Regions from separate parts of the Stenotrophomonas sp. STEN008 genome, predicted to be linked through region 2. Evidence: predicted binding sites of a transcription regulator. Region 2 holds the regulator's gene; the other holds the start of a gene.

Region 1 (8,723 bases), on a different contig from region 2:
CATGAAAGCGGCCACGGCCAGGGTCATCGCCGTCAGCGGCCGCAGACCTACGCCCTCCCAGCTGGTCAGTACCGAGCGCATGAGCACCGCCCGCCATGCCCAGTTGCGTGCGCGCAGTTGCTCGAGCTTGGCCGCATTGCGCATCCGTAGCGTGTCCGGCCAGCTCACCAGCAGCACCAGCAGCACGCCCGCAGCCAGCAGCAGTGCATAGGCCGGGTCACGGATGCCGGCCACCAGGAAATCGCTGGGCTGCAGGTAATCCAGAATCGACAGCTCGAATCCCCGGTAGAACCAGAAGCTGCACCACAGCCCCAGCAGCGACACCAGCAGATAGGCAGTGGTGAACAGCAGTGCCGGCTCACGGCGCATGCGGGACAGCGCCTGCATCACCGCCGAGTCATCATCACCACGGGTCAGCGGCAGCATCGACCAGTCGGTCGCTGCTTCCGGCTCCGGCGGCGCCGCAGCCACCTCGATGCCCTGCACCCGCGGCACATCGCCATAGGTCCCTTCCGGTTCCCTGTTGTCCATGCCCGCTCCCCTTTTCAGCGAGCATCGCCGAAAAAGGTGGCGCGCGGTAGACCACCGGCCTGCGGCATACTCCACGGTGCCGCAGGGCGCAGAGCGGAGGAAAGGGCCATGAAACGATGGACTGGCATGTGGGGGCTGCTGGCGTGGCTCTGCGCCGCGTCACCGGCCGTTTCCGGCAATGCGCGGGCTCCCGCCGCGCCAGCGGACGATGTGGGTACCGCGCAGGCCGTCGCACAGGCTGAAGCGCGTGGCCGGCAGATGTTCGAGCACGACCTGGCGGCCGAGCGCGCAACTGACGCCCTGCTCGAACAGGGCATGCGCGGCGACACCCGGGTAAGGGGCTGGATAACCGAACAGCGCGGCAGCCACTACGAAGTCAGCATGATCGGCGACGGCGCAGTGGTCCTGTATAGGGCCGCCACCGACGCGCAGGGAAGGATGACCGGCGCAACCGAGACTCTGGATGTTCCAGCGGCGCCAACGACCTACCAGGCCGGCGCTGCCGCCGCACGGGCGCTGGCGCTGAACAGCGCCTTCGACGCCTGCGCGCAGACCTACAACAGCGTGGTTCTTCCGGCGCCCGGTACGGCCGCCGATGCGTGGACGGTCTACCTGCTGCCCGCCACCACCGATCCTGCCGTAGTTCCGCTGGGCGGCACGCATCGTCTCGACATCGCCCACGGTCGGATCGTCTTCCGCCGCGCCTTCACCCACAGCTGCATCCAGCTGAAGCGTGCGCCACCCGGTGCGGCGATGTTCATCACCCATCTGCAGGACCCGACACCGACCGAGATCCATGTGTTCTGGAGCCTGTGGGCCCGCTCGCCGCTGTACGTCTCCACGGGTAAGGACGTGATCTGGAAGATCGAGGACGGCCGCATCCGCCGCATGCAGGACTGACCGGCCACCACGCGCGAACACGTGGCGGCCCGTGCCTTGAGGCGGCTGCCGACGGTCAGGCCGCGCGTGCTGCCACCGTGCGGACTGCACCGCTCTGCTCGATATGGAACACCGCGACCGACGCGGTCAGCGCATTGGCCTGCTCTTCCAGCGCGCGGCTGGCGGCAGTGGCTTCTTCCACCAGTGCGGCATTCTGCTGGGTCACCTGATCCATCTGCACCACCACCTGATTGACCTGTTCGATGCCGGCCGCCTGTTCCTTGCTCGCCGCAGCGATGTCACTCATCAGCTGGTTGGTGCGTGCGCTGGCCTGTGCCAAGCGGGCAATGGCCGCTTCCGACTCGACCGTGACCGCCAGACCGCTCTGCACCTTGCCTGCCGCCTCTTCGATGAGTTCCTTGATCTCCTTGGCGGCGATGCCCGCACGCTGCGCCAGCGTGCGCACTTCACTGGCGACCACGGCAAAGCCGCGGCCCTGCTCACCCGCGCGGGCAGCTTCCACCGCAGCGTTCAAGGCCAGGATGTTGGTCTGGAAGGCGATGCCATCGATGACCGTGGAGATTTCCGAGATGCGCGCCGAGGACTGATCGATCTCTCCCATCACAGATGCCATCTGTGCCATTGCCTGTTCGGTGGCCCGCACCGCCGCGCCGGCAGCGTGTGCCTCGCTGTCGGCCTGGCGGGCCAGCTCGGCATTCTGGCGGACGGTCGAGGTCAGTTCTTCCATCGATGCCGCCGCTTCTTCCAGGTTGGCGGCCTGCTGTTCGGTACGGCGCGACAGGTCGCTGTTGCCGGCGGCGAGCTCCTGCGCGGCAGTGTTGATGCTGTCGGCAGCGTCCTGGATGCCGCGCACGATGCCGGTCAGCTGGGCCGTGGTGGTGTTGGCATCGTCGCGCATGCGGGCGAACACGCCGTCGTAGTGACCGTCCATGCGCGCAGTGAGGTCGCCCCCGGAGATCGCGCGCAGCACATCGGAGACGTCGGCGATGCTGGCCTGCGAACTGGCCATCATGCCGTTGAGCTGCTCGACCATCGCCCTGAACTGATACTGGAACGCACTGGCATCCCCACGCACGCTGAAATCTCCGGCGCGCGCCGCGCGGACCAGGTCGTCAATCTGGGTGTTGACTGCCAGCAGGCTCTGTTTCACTGCGGCCAGGGTGCGGGTCAGCGTACCCTTCTCGCCGGGATAGTCCGGAAGGTCGCGGCTGAGGTCGCCGATGGCATAGCGCTGCATGACCTCGGCCATCAGCAGTTCCACCTGCACGTGTGATTCCACCAGGCTGTTGGTGGCCTGCACCATGCGCCCGAAATCGCCCGGAAACGCGCTGGCGTCCATGCGGTAGCGGATCGCACCCGCCTCGTGCTGCTCGGCCATGTGCATCTGCGCCCCGATGGCGGCCTGCACGCTCTGCCGCACGCTGGCCATCGCCTCGCCCAGCCGGGTCAGCTCGTCACGGCCGCCGAGGCGGAATTCCTGGTCCAGCTGGCCCTTGGACAGGCGCTCGGCCAGGTTCACCGCGCGTGCCAGCGGACCGGTCAGGCTGCGACCGATCATCACCGAGGCGGCAATGCCGACCAGCAGGGCCACGCCTCCCAGCACCAGCAACTGCAGCAGACTGCGTTCACCCAGGCGGATCGCCTCGGCGGCGGCCTCGCGGCTTTCCTTCTCTTCGAAGTCGACTCCCTCGGACAACGCCTTGTTCCAGCCGTTGGCCGCGTCCTGCACCGGCCCCAGGGTCAGTGCCACGGCAGCGGGGTAGTCGCCCTGCTCCATCAGTTCGCTGGTCTGCTTGTTGAGCGGGCGCGCAAGGGCGCGCTTGGCCGCGATGGTTTCAGCGATGGCCTTGCCCTCTGCATCGCCCGGCAGGGCCTGATAGGCGGACCAATCCGCCTCGTAGCGCTTGACCAGGTCGGCAATGCGCTTCTCGTCGCTGCCGCGCTCTTCGCCCTGGCGGATCAGCATTTCGCGGCGCACTACCATCATCTGGTTGTTGGCATCGAGCATCTGCGACAGCAGGCGTACCTTGGCCACACTGACGTCGACCACCTGCTGCATCGCGCGCTTCTGCACGACACTGGCGGTGGCGCCGGTGGCCACCACGGCCGCGACCAGCAGCAGCAACAGGCCAAAGCCCAGCCCAAGACGCCAGGCAACCCTGACATTCCTCAAGTAATCCATGGGTACATCCAAAACGGGGGGATGCGCCCGTATCGGCCGCGCCACCGGCAATCTTGATCGGCAACAAGCACGGGCGTCGGCAGCCGTTCACCTTGGTGAGGCTCCGCCCCGTACTTCTGCGACAAGGGCCTGAGCCACGCCGGGGCTGCCCTGCTCATGCCGGCATCAGGTTGCTTTCACGGAGGCTGCGCAGCCTCTGCGGGCAGGGTGGAGCTGCCATCTGCCGGAGATCTTCATGCCCGTGTACCGCCCCGCCCTGCTCGCCCTGTCCTTGCTGGTGTCGCCCGCCTTCGCGCAGGTACCGCCGCCGGCCCAGCTGCCGGAGCCCATTGCCGAGAAGGCCGGACCCGATACAGCAGCCCGCTCGCCGCTGCACGCCCAAGTGTTGCTGGATCGCGCCAATTTCTCCCCGGGCGAGATAGACGGTGAAGTCGGCAGCAACCAGCATCGGGCCGTGGCCGGCTTCCAGGCGGCACACGGCCTGACGGTGAGCGGAGAGCTGGACGACAGCACCTGGGAGGCTCTCCAGGCCGAGACGATCGCGCCGCTGGCCAACTACACGCTGACGGCCGAGGATGTTGCCGGTCCGTTCCAGTCCATTCCCAAGAAACCCGCCGCACAGGCAAAGCTGAAGTCGCTGGGTTACAGCAGCGTCGAGGAAGCGCTCGGTGAACGCTTCCACGCGTCCCCTGCCCTTCTGAAGTTGCTCAACCCCGGCGTCGATCTGGCCAAGGCCGGCAGCCGTATCCAGGTGCCCAACATCGCCCCCGCGGCATTGCCGAAGGCGGCGAAGATCGTGGTCGACAAGTCCGATTCCACTCTTCAGTTGCTGGATGCGCAGGGCAAGGTGATCGCACAGGTGCCGGTTTCGTCCGGCAGCCAGCACGATCCGCTGCCGATCGGTGAATGGAAGATTCTCGGCGTCCATCGCGACCCGCCGTTCCACTACAACCCCAAGCTGTTCTGGGATGCGCGCAAAGGCGAGAAGAAGGCCACGCTGCCGCCCGGTCCGAACAATCCGGTCGGCCGGGTCTGGATCGATCTGTCCAAACCCCACTATGGCCTGCACGGAACGCCGGTACCCGGGCATGTCGGCAAGACTGAATCGCATGGCTGCGTGCGCATGACCAACTGGGATGCACTGCGCGTGGCCGATGCGGTGGATACCTCTGTCCCCGTGGTGATGCAGGAGTGAACCGATGCGACTTTCGCAGTTCATCGTGCTGGGCGTGCTGGTGGGTGTGGGAATGGGCTTGTGGCTGCGCCGCGATGCGGGTGAGCCAGTAGCGGTTGCCCGGCCTGCAGCACCACCTGCGGTGGCTGCGGGGCCGGAGGTTGCGGCTGCGACGCCGCGTCTGGGCGCTGCGGCTCCCACGGCGGTGCCGCCGTCCAGCGCCACCGATGCGCCAAGCGGCCTGCTGCTGCCGGTGCAGGGCGTACTGCCTTCGCAGCTGCGCGATACCTTCACCGATGCCCGCAGCGAAGGGCGCGTGCATGATGCAATCGACATCATGGCCGACGCAGGAACTCCGGTGCTGGCAGTGGCCGATGGGACGGTGGAAAAGCTGTTCGACAGCAAGCGTGGGGGGCTGACGATCTACCAGTTCGAGCCGAGCGGGCACTGGTGCTACTACTACGCCCACCTGCAACGCTATGCCGATGGCCTGGCCGAAAAGCAGGTGATCAAGCGTGGCGAGGTGATTGGCTACGTAGGCAGCACCGGCAACGCCAGCGCCGAGGCCCCGCACCTGCATTTCGAAGTGCACGTGCTGGGGCCGGAGAAGCAGTGGTGGAAGGGGGAATCGATCAATCCGTACCCGCTGTTGCAGGCGGGAGGGTAGCGCGTGTGCCGCGTGGCAGAGCCAGTCGCAGTGATGCCCGATTTGGGCACGATCCTAGCCGTATTGGGTATCTGACAAGTACCCCGCCGGGCATGGCCCGGCGCTACCGGCGTCGCCACCGCCGCAGCGCGATGCTGGCGGTCGCCAGCCCGCCACCGGCAATCAGTAACAGCAGTGCCAGGGGCTGCCAGAAGAAGAACGGCCACAGACCTCCAGCACGGTCAGCCGCAGCCAGGAACGCCCGCGCGGACGTGCGTCGCCGCGCCCATAGCCGAAGTACGAGGCGGCAATTCCAGCGGACTCAACCGATTCCAGCGCGGGTGATGCCGGAGCCCGGCACGCCCGAACGCGCGCCAGCGCGGAAGTCAGTCTGAAGCGCGTGAACCCACCCGATACCTCGCCAGATGGCGAGGCCAGGCATCGCACATGCGGAAGGGCGTCAGGCCGGCCTGACTTCTCTGCAGACCGGCTCGGCAAGTTCGCGGCAGGCGAAGAACAGCCCTTCCACCCCACCTTCGTCCAGGTGCCTGCGCGGCGTCGCCGTGGTGGCGCAACGGTTGGCCGCATGCAGCATCTCCACCGCGGTGAGGATGCCCACGGCCGCACGGTCGATCCGCGCCAAGGACTGACGTCGTCCGTCGGACAGGTTCTCCTCCGGCCACAACATGCCATCGGAGCCCTCGCCATCACGGATGCGGGTGAGGCAGCCCTGGAACGTGCTGAGATCGTCGGCGGGATTGGCGTCGTCGTTGATGGGCTCAACAACATGGAACGGCGGGGTCTTGCGAGCGGTCATGGTGTCGGCTTCCGTGGCTGTACTTGACAGCGCCACCGCCGACAGATGAAACCGGCCCAAACTGAAGCGCCGCGACCCCACAGGGAGTCGCGGCGCTCTTTTTTCAATTGAACAGCGTTACCACCACGCCGGACATGGCCCGGCGCTACCTCAGGCGAACGGATCCTGCAGGACCATGGTGTGGTCGCGATCGGGGCCGGTCGAGACGATGCTGATCGGGCAGCCCGCCAGCTCCTCCAGCGAACGCAGGTAGGCGCGCGCGGCCGGCGGCAGGTCATCCCATTGGGTGATGCCGTGGGTGTTCTCGCTCCAGCCCGGGAACTCCAGGTACACCGGGGTGCACTCTTCCCAGCCCTGCGCGTCCAGCGGTGCGTACTCGGTACGCTTGCCGCGGTATTCGTAGGCGATGCAGACCTTCAGCTTCTCCATGCCGTCCAGCACGTCCAGCTTGGTGATGCACAAGCCGCTGATGCCGTTGATGGCCACGGCGCGCTTGAGCGCGACGATATCCATCCAGCCGCAGCGACGCGGACGGCCGGTCGAGGCGCCGTACTCGGCACCGCGGTCGCGGATGCCCTGGCCGATCTCATCGTCCAGTTCGGTCGGGAACGGACCGCCGCCGACGCGGGTGGCGTAGGCCTTGGCGATGCCCAGCACGTAGTCGATCGCATCGGCACCCACGCCGGCGCCGGCCAGTGCGCCGCCGACGGTGGTGTTGGAGCTGGTGACGTACGGATAGGTGCCGTGGTCGATGTCCAGCAGCGCGCCCTGCGCGCCTTCGAACAGCACGCGCTTACCCTGCTTGCGCAGGTCGTGCAGGATACCGGCGACGTCGGACTTCATCGGCTCGACGTACTCGCCGAAGGCAAGTGCCTCGTCGTAGGTCTTCTGGAAGTCGATCGCGTCGGTGTTGAGGTACTTGGTCAGCACGAAGTTGTGGTAATCCAGCGCGGTGCGCAGGAGTTCTTCCAGCTGCTTGGGGTAATGCAGGTCGGCGATGCGGATGCCGCGACGTGCCACCTTGTCTTCGTAGGCCGGGCCGATGCCACGCCCGGTGGTGCCGATCGCCTTGCCGCCGGCAGCGCGTTCGCGCGCCTGGTCTAGGGCGATGTGGTACGGCATGATCAGCGGCGCGGCCGGGGAGATCTTCAGGCGCGAACGCACTTCCACGCCGGAGGTTTCCAGCTCGGCGATTTCCTTCTGCAGCGCGGCCGGCGAGATCACCACGCCGTTGCCGATCAGGCACAGTGCGTCGTCGCGCAGGATGCCGGACGGGATCAGGTGCAGGACGGTCTTCTTGCCGTTGATGACCAGCGTGTGGCCGGCATTGTGGCCGCCCTGGAAGCGCACGACCGCGCCGATTTCCTCAGTGAGCAGATCGACGATCTTGCCCTTGCCTTCATCGCCCCACTGGGCACCCAACACTACGACAGACTGACCCATGACGGGCTCCTCGATTTGTTGCGGCCATCGGGGCCGCGGACGGGTAAACCGTGGCGGGGGTGCCCAGCGCGGTCATGGCGGCTCCAAACGGGGAGCGGCCGGCGATGGATGGCCCAGACACGGAAAAAGCCGAACGGGGGAGGCCCGTCCGGCTTTTGTGCATTATCCGGGTTTCCGGGGTCGGGTGCCACCTTTCCGACGGACGGCTTCACCCAGCGGTCAGGGGCCCGAAACGGGGTCAGATCCCTTTCCTGCGGAAAGGAATATGACCCGCTGCTAATGCCGTGCCCACCACAGCAGGCTCAGGCCGGCCAGCAGGATCAGGCCGCCAAAGCTGCGCAGGGCCGGTCCAGGCAGGTCCAGCAGGCGCTCGGCCATGCGCTTCCAGGCCAGCGGGGCCGCGAACAGGAACAGGCCTTCCAGCACCGCGACCAGGCACACGGCCGCGAACAGGTCTTTCATCGGGAACTCCAGAAATGGCACGGGGCCCGGCATCTGGCCGGGCCCCGTGGGTAGTGCGTGCGACCTCAGCGATCGCTCTTGAGGTACTGCAGGAACGGGTCGTTCTTGTCGAGCACGATCACGCCGTTGCCATCGGTCATGGAGCCACGGTAGGCCTCCAGGCTGCGGTAGAAGGCGTAGAACGCCGGATCGGCAGAACCGGCCTTGCCATAGATGCGCGCGGCATCGGCATCACCTTCACCGCGCAGGCGCTGGGCATCACGCTCGGCTTCGGCGATCAGCACGGTGCTGTCGCGGTCGGCCTGGGCGCGGATCGTCAGCGACTGCTCCTCGCCTTCGGCGCGCAGCTTGGCGGCCTCCTGCTTGCGCTGGGCGCGCATGCGCTCATACACGTCGTTGATGACCTGGCTGTCGGTCGGCAGATCGACCTGCTTGATGCGCAGATCGATCATCTGCATGCCCAGCCCCGCCACCGCCTCGTTGATGCCCTTCAGCTGCTCGGCGATCAGCTCGCTGCGGTCGCCGGACACCAACTGCTGCAGGGTGCGCGAGTTGATCTGGTTGCGCA
Region 2 (8,723 bases):
GGGTTTACTCCTTCATTGCCGGGGGAGCGGCGGCGCCGACACGGCTGCCAGCCGGCACCGGTGGCAACTGCACCGGTGCGATGGGGGACGGGGAGGGCACTGTGGCGGGTGTTGCCGCAGGCCCGGCGGACGGGTCGGCCGCGCCGTTGGCGGCGTTCAGGCGCTGGCCCAGCGGGTCGACCGAGTGCGAGGTGTCGGCCAGGATGATGACCATCACCCTCCGGTTGCGGTTGCGACCCTGCGCACTGTCGTTGTCCTCGCGCGGGCGGAACTGGCCGTAGCCGACCATGGCCAGACGCGAAGGCTGCAGGCCCTGGTCGGCGAACAGGTGGACCACGCTGGCGGCCCGCGCGGCCGACAGTTCCCAGTTGGAGGGGAAGGTGGCGGTGGCGATCGGCACGTTGTCGGTGTGGCCTTCCACCCGCACGCTGTTGGGTACGTCGCGCAGCACACCGGCCAGGCTGGACAGCGTCCCGCGCGCGTGCACGTCCAGCGCCGCCGAGCCGGTCGGGAACAGGATGTCGCTGTTGATCTCCACTTCGATCCACAGCTCGGTGCGGCGCACGCTGATCATGCCGCGCTCGATCAGCGGCGACAGCGCGGCGGTCAACCGGTCGGCGATGCTGCTGAGCTGGCGCTCGGCACGGGCGATCTGCTGCTGGTCGTGCACCGAGACCGGCATGCGCATCTGCGAGGCCATGGCCGGCAGCAGGGTAGGGTCGTGCGAGGGTGCCGGTGCGGACGGGCCGATCTTGGTGCCGGACTTGATCACCGAAGGACTGTCCCAGCCGCCCCCCTGCACCTGCTTGTTGCCGACCTGCACCGGATTGATGGTGCGCGGCGCGCCACCAAAGGCATCGGTGAGCGCATCGGCCATGATCCGGTACTTGCCTTCGTTGATCGAGGAGATCGCATACATCACCACGAAGAAGGCCAGCAGCAGCGTCATCAGATCGGCATAGGGGATCGCCCATGCTTCATGGTTGGCGTGCTCTTCGTGGTGTCTGCGGCGGGCCATGTCAGTGCAGGAAGCCGGACAGGTTGGTTTCGATGTTCCGCGGGTTCTCGCCCTGCGCGATCGAGATCAGGCCTTCGATGACCATCTCGCGGTCGCGGCTGTTGTGGGCGATCACTCCCTTCAGCTTGGCGGCGATCGGCAGGAACAGCAGGTTGGCCGACGCGATGCCGTAGATGGTGGCGGTGAAGGCGGCGGCGATGCCATGCCCCAGCTTGCTGGGGTCGGCCAGGTTCTTCATGACGGCGATCAGGCCCAGCACCGCACCGATGATGCCCAGCGTCGGCGCATAGATGCCCATGCCCTCGAAGACCTTGGCAGCGGCCTGGTCACGGTGTTCCTGGCTGCCCAGCTCGATCTCCAGCATGTGCCGGATCGATTCGGGCTCGACGCCGTCGACCAGCAGCTGCAGGCCTTTGCGCAGGAACGGATCCTGCTGCGCTTCCACCTGCGCTTCCAGGCCCAGCAGGCCCTGGCGGCGGGCGATGTTGCTCCACTCGACGATCTGCTGGATCAGCTCGCGACGATCGCTGTGCGGCGGGCGCACGACCCAGCGCACGATCCGGAAGGCATGCCTGAATACGGCGGGTGCGGTGTGCAGCAGGATCGCGGCGATGGTGCCGACGATGACGATCACGAACGCCGCAGGCGACCACAGGGACGCCAGTCCGGCGCCCTTGAGGATGCTGCCGCCGACCAGCGAGGCCAGGGCGAGAAAGAGTCCGATGAGGCTGAGTCTATCCATGGGTCCGGTATCGGCGTGTGTGAATGGGACTTGAGACACCGGTCGATCGCGTACAGACGGTAGTCACAGTTTCTGGTTCGCCGGGCCATGCCCGGCGAGCGTCATCGCAGGCCATCCACGTCGAGGATGAGGGCCATCCGGCCATCACCGATCAGCGTCGCACCGGCGTAGCCGCGCAGGCCGCGCAGGGCCTTCGGCAATGGCTTGATGACCACTTCCTCGCGCCCACGGACTTGGTCCACGACCAGGCCGAAGCGCGCCTCGCCGGCCTGCAGCACCACGATGGTGAGCAGCGCCGAGGCGGCGGGCGTCACATCCAGCCACTGGCGCAGATCGACCAGCGGCAGGGTGTGCGAGCGACGATCCAGCACCGCCCGGCCATCGAACCAGCCCAGCGAGGTGCGCGGTGCATGCAGCACTTCCATCACGCGCGCCAGCGGCAGCGCATAGACGTCCTCGCCGGCCTGCACCAGCAGGGTTGGCAGGATCGCCAGGGTCAGCGGCACGCGGATCAGGAAACGGCTGCCCCGGCCCAGTTCCGACTGGATCTGGATCTGCCCACTGAGCTCGCGGATGCGCGACTGCACCACATCCATGCCGACGCCGCGGCCGGAGATGTCGGTCACCTGCTGCTTGGTGGAGAAGCCGGGCAGAAACACCAGGTGCAGACATTCCTCGCTGCTCAGCCGGGCCGCCGCCTCCGGGTCGATCAAGCCCTTTTCGCGTGCTTTCGCGCGCAGTTTTTCCGGATCGATGCCGGCGCCATCGTCCTGCACCTCGATGCTGACGTAGTCGCCTTCCTGCTGGGCCGACAGACGCACGTGGCCCATGCGTGGCTTGCCCTGTGCTTCGCGCAGATCGGGCATCTCCACACCGTGGTCGATGGCGTTGCGGACCAGGTGCACCAGCGGGTCGGCCAGGGCCTCGACCAGGTTGCGGTCAAGCTCGGTTTCGGCGCCGACCAGCTCCAGGTCCACTTCCTTCTTCAGCGAGCGGGCAACATCGCGGGCGACCTTGGGGAAGCGCGAGAACACCTTGCCGACCGGTTGCATGCGCGTGCGCATCACTGCCGACTGCAGGCGCGCGGTGGCGATGTCCAGGGTCGACACGGCGCGGTCCAGTTCCTCGTCGCGCAGGCGCGCACGCAGGGTCTTGAGCCGGTTGCGCGACAGCACCAGCTCGCCGATCAGGTTGACGATCGCATCCAGCCGCTTGGTATCCACGCGCACGGTGTGCTCGGCCTCGGCCACCGGCTTGTTGGCCGCGGGCTTGGCCGCGGCGGCCGCGGGGCGCGGTGCGGGCAGTGCAGGCGCCGGCGGGGCAGTCACGGGTTTCGCGCCCGGGGCGGCGCCGCCGTGCAGCTGGTCAAGCAGGGCTTCGAACTCATCCTCGCTGATCAGGCCATCGTCGGCCTTGGCCGGCGTCGCCACCGCGGTGGGGGCGTTGCTGCCGTGCAGCTGATCGAGCAGGGCCTCGAACTCGTCGTCGGTGATCAGGTCACCGGCAGCGGGCGCGGCCGCTGCGGGAGCGGCGGCGGCCGGCGCAGCAGCGCCGTGCACGTCGAACTGGGCGATCAGGTCCGGCGGGGCATAGCCGGGTTCGTTGCCGGAAGACACGGCATCCAGCATCGATTGCAGGTAGTCCAGGGATTGCTGTGCGGCATCGAAGTGATGCGGCTGCAGCACCGCCTGGCCAGCGCGGGCGGCGCCCAGTGCCTCTTCGGCGGCATGGCACAGCTCGACCATGGCGGTGATGCCGAGGAAGCCGGCGCCGCCCTTGAGCGTGTGATAGCCACGGAACACGGCGTTGAGCTGGTCGGCGTCCTGCGGCGCCTGTTCCAGCGACACCAGCTGTTCGCCGAGGCGATCCAGGATTTCCTGTGCCTCGATGATGAAATCGGCGGTGATGTCGTCGGATACCGCGCTCATGCTTACAGTCCCAGGTCCGACAACAGGTCGTCGGCGTCGTTCTGAGAGACCGCGTGACGGTCCAGTCCCTTCAGTGCCGGTCCGGCCAGCGCCGGATCGGTGCGATGCTGCTCCGGTGGCAGGCCCAGCGCGCCAAAGCCTTCGTGCACGCGGCGGACGATGCCGACCACGCGACGGATGATCTGTCCGGTCAGGTCCTGATAGCTCTGGGTCAGGGCAATCTCGGTCAGGTTGTGGCGGATGCGTTCCAGCTGCGCATCCTGCCCCGGCTGCAGGCCTTCGGCGCGCAGCTGTTCGGTGAGGCTGCGGCACTCTTCGGCCAGGTCCAGGGTGCGGTGCGTGGCCTGTTCGGTCATCGCCACCACATGGTCCAGGCGCGCGCAGGCGTCGTCCAGCTCGCCCGCCTCGCTGGGGACGGTCGGCAGTTCGCCCAGGGCCTGGCCCAGTTCGCGGGCCAGCCGTGACAGGCCGCTCATCATCGGCTGCGTGCGTGCGGCCACCAGGGCATCGATGCGCTGGCGCCAGGCGCTCTCGTCGCCGGATTCGAGCGCGTCGAGGGCTTCCTGCAGGCGCAGGGCGAGGGCGTTCTTGTCGACCGTGGCGTCCATCAGGCGCTGGCCGCCAGGCGTTCGAAGATCTTGCCCAGTTTCTCTTCCAGCGTCTGCGCGGTGAACGGCTTGATGATGTAGCCGTTCACGCCGCTCTGCGCCGCTTCGATGATCTGCTCGCGCTTGGCCTCGGCGGTGACCATCAGGACCGGCAGGGTCTTGAGCTTGGCATCGGCGCGGATCGCCTTGAGCAGCTCGATGCCGGTCATCACCGGCATGTTCCAGTCGGTGACCACGAAGTCGAACGGCTGGCTCTGCAGCATCGACAGTGCGGCATGCCCGTCCTCGGCTTCGGCGGTGTTGGTGAAGCCCAGATCGCCCAGCAGATTCTTGACGATGCGGCGCATGGTCGAGAAGTCGTCGACGATCAGGATGCGCATGTTCTTGTTCAAAGCGGAGTTCCTTTGTTGTTCAGTCGCCCGCGGTGGCCGTGGCCGCCGCAGGCATGTTCATTCTTCAAGCCCGGCATCCGCGGCCTCGAAGATCTTCAGCCGGCCGCGCAGGCGCAGCACGGCCTGGCCGTGGATCTGGCAGACGCGCGATTCGCTCACGCCGAGCACCGCGCCGATCTCCTTCAGGTTCAGCTCCTGCTCGTAGTACAGCGAGAGCACCAGCTGTTCGCGTTCGGGCAGATGGCCGATGGCCTTGCCCAGTTCGCGGCCGAATTCGCCACGTTCCAGGACCTGCTGCGGTGTGGGTCCGCCCTGGGCGACGGTGTCCAGTTCGCCCTGGTCTTCGATGCGCGATTCCAGGCTCAGCACCTGGCCGCGCGAGGCGTCCTCCATCAGCCGCAGGTATTCGGGCAGTGGCATGTCCATGGCCGCCGCCACCTCGGTGGCACTGGCTGCACGGCCCGTGGTCTGCTCCAGGCGGCGGATGGTGGCGGCCGCATCGCGGGCGCGCCGATGCACCGATCGCGGTACCCAGTCGCCGCGGCGGATCTCGTCGATCATCGAGCCGCGGATGCGGATCGAGGCATAGGTCTCGAACGAGGCACCCTGGTCGGCGTCGTAGCTGCGCGAGGCTTCGATCAGGCCCATCATGCCGGCCTGGATCAGGTCGTCCACTTCGACGCTGGCCGGCAGGCGTGCGGCCAGGTGATGGGCGATGCGCCGCACCAGGTCCGAGTGCTGGGCGATGACCTCGGTCGCCGCCGAGCGCTGGACTTCCCTGTACTGGGCCGCGCCTTTCATGCTGCCACCCCGCGTTGCTTGAGGATGCGCTCGAGGAAGAATTCAACGCCACCGCGTGGCTCGGTGGGGGCCTGCCAGCGGGCGGTGCGACGGGCGATCTCGGTGATCGCCAGCGCCGCCGGGCTGGATGGATAGGCCTTCACCACCGGCTGCTGGCGCTGCACCGACAGGCGCAGCCAGTCATCCTGCGGCACGCAGCCCAGGTAGTTCAGCGAGACATCGGCAAGGAACTTCTCGCAGACCCGGGTCAGCTTTTCATACAGCACGCGGCCCTCGTTGGGGTCGCGCACCATGTTGGCCACCACCTGGATGCGGTCCACGCCGCGCTCGCGCGACAGCACCTTGATCAGTGCGTAGGCGTCGGTGATCGAGGCCGGCTCGTCGCAGACCACGACAACGGTGTCCTGTGCGGCCTGGCAGAAAGTCAGTACGCCATCGGTGATGCCGGCGGCGGTGTCCACCACCATGATGTCCAGCTCGCGTTCCAGTTCGGAGAACACGTTCACCAAGCCGATGTGCTCGGCCGGGGCCAGCTCGGCCATGTGCCGCCGACCGGACGCGGCCGGCACCACCAGCACGCCGTTCGGACCTTCGACGATCACGTCTTCCAGCGAGCAGCGGCCGGCGACCAGATCCGCCAGGGTGTGGGTGGGATTCAGGCCCAGGATCACGTCGATGTTGGCCAGGCCCAGGTCGGCGTCGAGCAGCAGCGTGCGCTTGCCCATGCCGGCCAGCGCCACGGCCAGGTTGGCCGAGACGTTGGTCTTGCCGACGCCGCCCTTGCCGCCGGTCACGGCGATGGTGCGCACAGGGCCGAGCGGCTCGCTGCGGGTGGCCGACAGCGGGAAGGTCTTGGTCAGCTTGGCGTACTCACGCGACGGCATGGTTCAACTCCGGGTTGCAGGGCATATCGGCCGCTCGGCGCAAATCTTCAAGGCGAAGTACAAGATTGGCCGCGCTGGCCCGGTGCAGGTCGTCCGGAACGTCCTGGCCATCGGTCACCCAGGTGATCGGCAGCGCGTGGTCTACCGCCACTGACAGGGCGTTGCCGAAGCGGCCGGTCTCATCCAGCTTGCTCAGCACCAGGCCCTGCAGGTTGGCCGAGCCGAAGCGGCGCACCACCTCGTCCATGTCGCCAAAGCTGGTATTGGCCGGCAGCACCAGCAGAGTGCGGACCTGGCGGGCGGCACGCAGCCACTGCAGCTGCGCGGCCAGGGCGCGGTCACGCGGGCCCAGGCCGGCGGTATCGATCAGCACCAGCTTGTAGTCCTTCAGCCGCTCCAGCAGCTGGTCCAGGTCGGTACCGCTGTTGGCTTCATGCACCGCGATGCCGAGCTGGCGGCCATAGCCGTACAGCTGCTCGCGGGCACCGATGCGCAGCGTGTCGGTGGTGACCAGGGCCACATCGCGCGGCGCGTGCTTCTCGGCGAAGCGCGAGGCGAGCTTGGCGATGGTGGTGGTCTTGCCGGCCCCGGTCGGACCGACCAGAGCGATCACGCCGCCTTCTTCCAGCGGATCGACCGGCGCGATCGGCAGCCTGCGCGAGATCAGGCCCAGCATCAGCCCGCGGCCCCGGTGGGCTTCGGTTTCCAGCGGTATCTGCATGGCCACATCGCGGGCCAGCCCGGCATCGAATCCGTACTCGTCCATCAGGTCCAGGGCGGTCGCCCGCACCGGGCAGCCGCGCAGGCGCTCGTCGGTGAAGCGGTTCATCTCGCGCTCGATGACCTGGCGCATGCCGGCCACTTCGTGGCGCAGCTGGCGGATCTCGGCATCGTCCTGTGCAACCACCGTCAGTACCGGCGTCGGGGCAAGGAGCGGCGCCGGGGCCGGCGCGGTCTCCGCTTCAGCGGCAGCGGCAGGGGCTGGCGTGGTCTCGGCAACGTCCTGCGCGTACGGCGGCTCGGGGTGCACGGACTCGGCCTGCGCAGTGGCCGCAGCGGTGATCGGCAGCGGCGGCGGCAGAACTGCCGGCGCGGGGGATTCGTGATGCTCGTCCTGCGGCGGGTCGATCAGGAAACGGGCGCGGTTGGCGGGCGCCGGTGCGGGAGCCACGACGGCGCTCGCGAACGGCGCGAAGATCTGCTCCGGCAGTGCCGGATCGTTGACGGTGGCACGCGCCAGGGTGGCAGCGAAGCCGGAACTGCCGCGGGTGGGCACGATCTCGTCCGCACTGTCCAGGGTGCGGCCGGTGGCACCGACGGCCGCGCGGGCGAGGGCGGCCACGGCCGATGTGGTGGCCGTCACCGGCTGCTGGGCCGGTGTCGCGGAGCGGCGACGGGTGACCGCGGCGATCACTGCATCCGCGGCGGTGCGCGGTTTCGGCGGCGGCGGAGCCAAGTCGCGCCGCGAGGCTTCCAGCGCGCGTTGCACCGCGCTCTCGTCATAGTTGGCTGCGGCGACGATCTCGACGCCTTCCTCGATCCGGCGGTTGGACAGGATCACAGCATCGGGACCATGTTCCTTGCGCACCAGGTTCATGGCCGAGCGCATGTCGGCGGCGACGAATCGTTTGATTTTCATGCTGTGGTCACGGGACGGGGACGGCGGGGTGGGGGTGGGAGAACGCGGGTGGTCGGTGGTCTGCACGGAACGGGTTCCCCTTGGCATCTGTCTGTTGCGGTGGTTCGAAGGTGGTGTCTGTTTTCTGACGCATCGGTGGGCGGCGTCAGCTGATCGTTCCGACCAGCTTCAGGCGCTTGTCCTCCGGCACTTCGCTGTACGCCAGTACCGACAGCGACGGAACGCTGTGACGGACCAGGCGTGCCAACGCGGCACGTACCGGGCCGGGAACCAGCACGACCGCGGGCTCGTTGCGGGCTTCCTGCTTGCTGACACATTCGGCCAGACTCTGATGCAGTCGCTCGGCAAGCCCGGGTTCCAGCGCGGCGCCGTTGCCCTGCGTGGACTCCTGCAAGACGCGTTCCAATTGCGGGTTGAGGGTGAACACCGGCAGCTCCGCCGACATTCCGGCGATCTCCTGCACGATGAAGCGGCCGAGCGCGGTGCGCACTGCGGCGGTGAGCGTGGCCGGGTCTTGGCTGGACGGCGCGTGCTCCACCAGTGCTTCGGCGATCTTGCGCAGCTGGCGGATCGGAATGCGTTCCACCAGCAGGTTCTGCAGCACCCGCACCACGGCCGACAACGGCAGCGCCTTGGGCGTCAGATCTTCGACGAGCTTGGGCGCGCTCTTGGCGAGGTTGGCCAGCAGGTGCTGCACCTCTTCGTGGCCCA

Evidence for each region. Region 2 encodes FliA, which starts transcription of late flagellar genes. Its sites were predicted from a motif close to TAAAGTTTNNCNNNCNNNGGCCGATAA; they were not measured.
Region 1: ACVOME_RS12625 (methyl-accepting chemotaxis protein) is a predicted target of FliA. The motif match lies at 3,643-3,669, and genes of this name have one in related genera.

The regions. Positions count from the first base shown of each region.
Region 1 is NZ_JBRRET010000025.1:366-9,088, forward strand. It holds gene ACVOME_RS12615 (hypothetical protein) at 1-531, opposite strand, end outside; gene ACVOME_RS12620 (hypothetical protein) at 640-1,431, shown strand; gene ACVOME_RS12625 (methyl-accepting chemotaxis protein) at 1,487-3,613, opposite strand; gene ACVOME_RS12630 (L,D-transpeptidase family protein) at 3,849-4,808, shown strand; gene ACVOME_RS12635 (M23 family metallopeptidase) at 4,813-5,454, shown strand; partial or broken gene ACVOME_RS12640 (hypothetical protein) at 5,558-5,821, opposite strand; gene ACVOME_RS12645 (hypothetical protein) at 5,894-6,250, opposite strand; gene ACVOME_RS12650 (adenylosuccinate synthase) at 6,401-7,693, opposite strand; gene ACVOME_RS12655 (DUF2065 domain-containing protein) at 7,970-8,155, opposite strand; gene hflC (protease modulator HflC) at 8,221-8,723, opposite strand, start outside.
Region 2 is NZ_JBRRET010000005.1:147,888-156,610, reverse strand. It holds gene motD (flagellar motor protein MotD) at 5-1,018, opposite strand; gene ACVOME_RS04510 (flagellar motor protein) at 1,020-1,760, opposite strand; gene ACVOME_RS04505 (chemotaxis protein CheA) at 1,862-3,688, opposite strand; gene ACVOME_RS04500 (protein phosphatase CheZ) at 3,691-4,296, opposite strand; gene cheY (chemotaxis response regulator CheY) at 4,296-4,688, opposite strand; gene ACVOME_RS04490 (RNA polymerase sigma factor FliA) at 4,746-5,489, opposite strand; gene ACVOME_RS04485 (MinD/ParA family ATP-binding protein) at 5,486-6,373, opposite strand; gene flhF (flagellar biosynthesis GTPase FlhF) at 6,360-8,012, opposite strand; gene flhA (flagellar biosynthesis protein FlhA) at 8,158-8,723, opposite strand, start outside.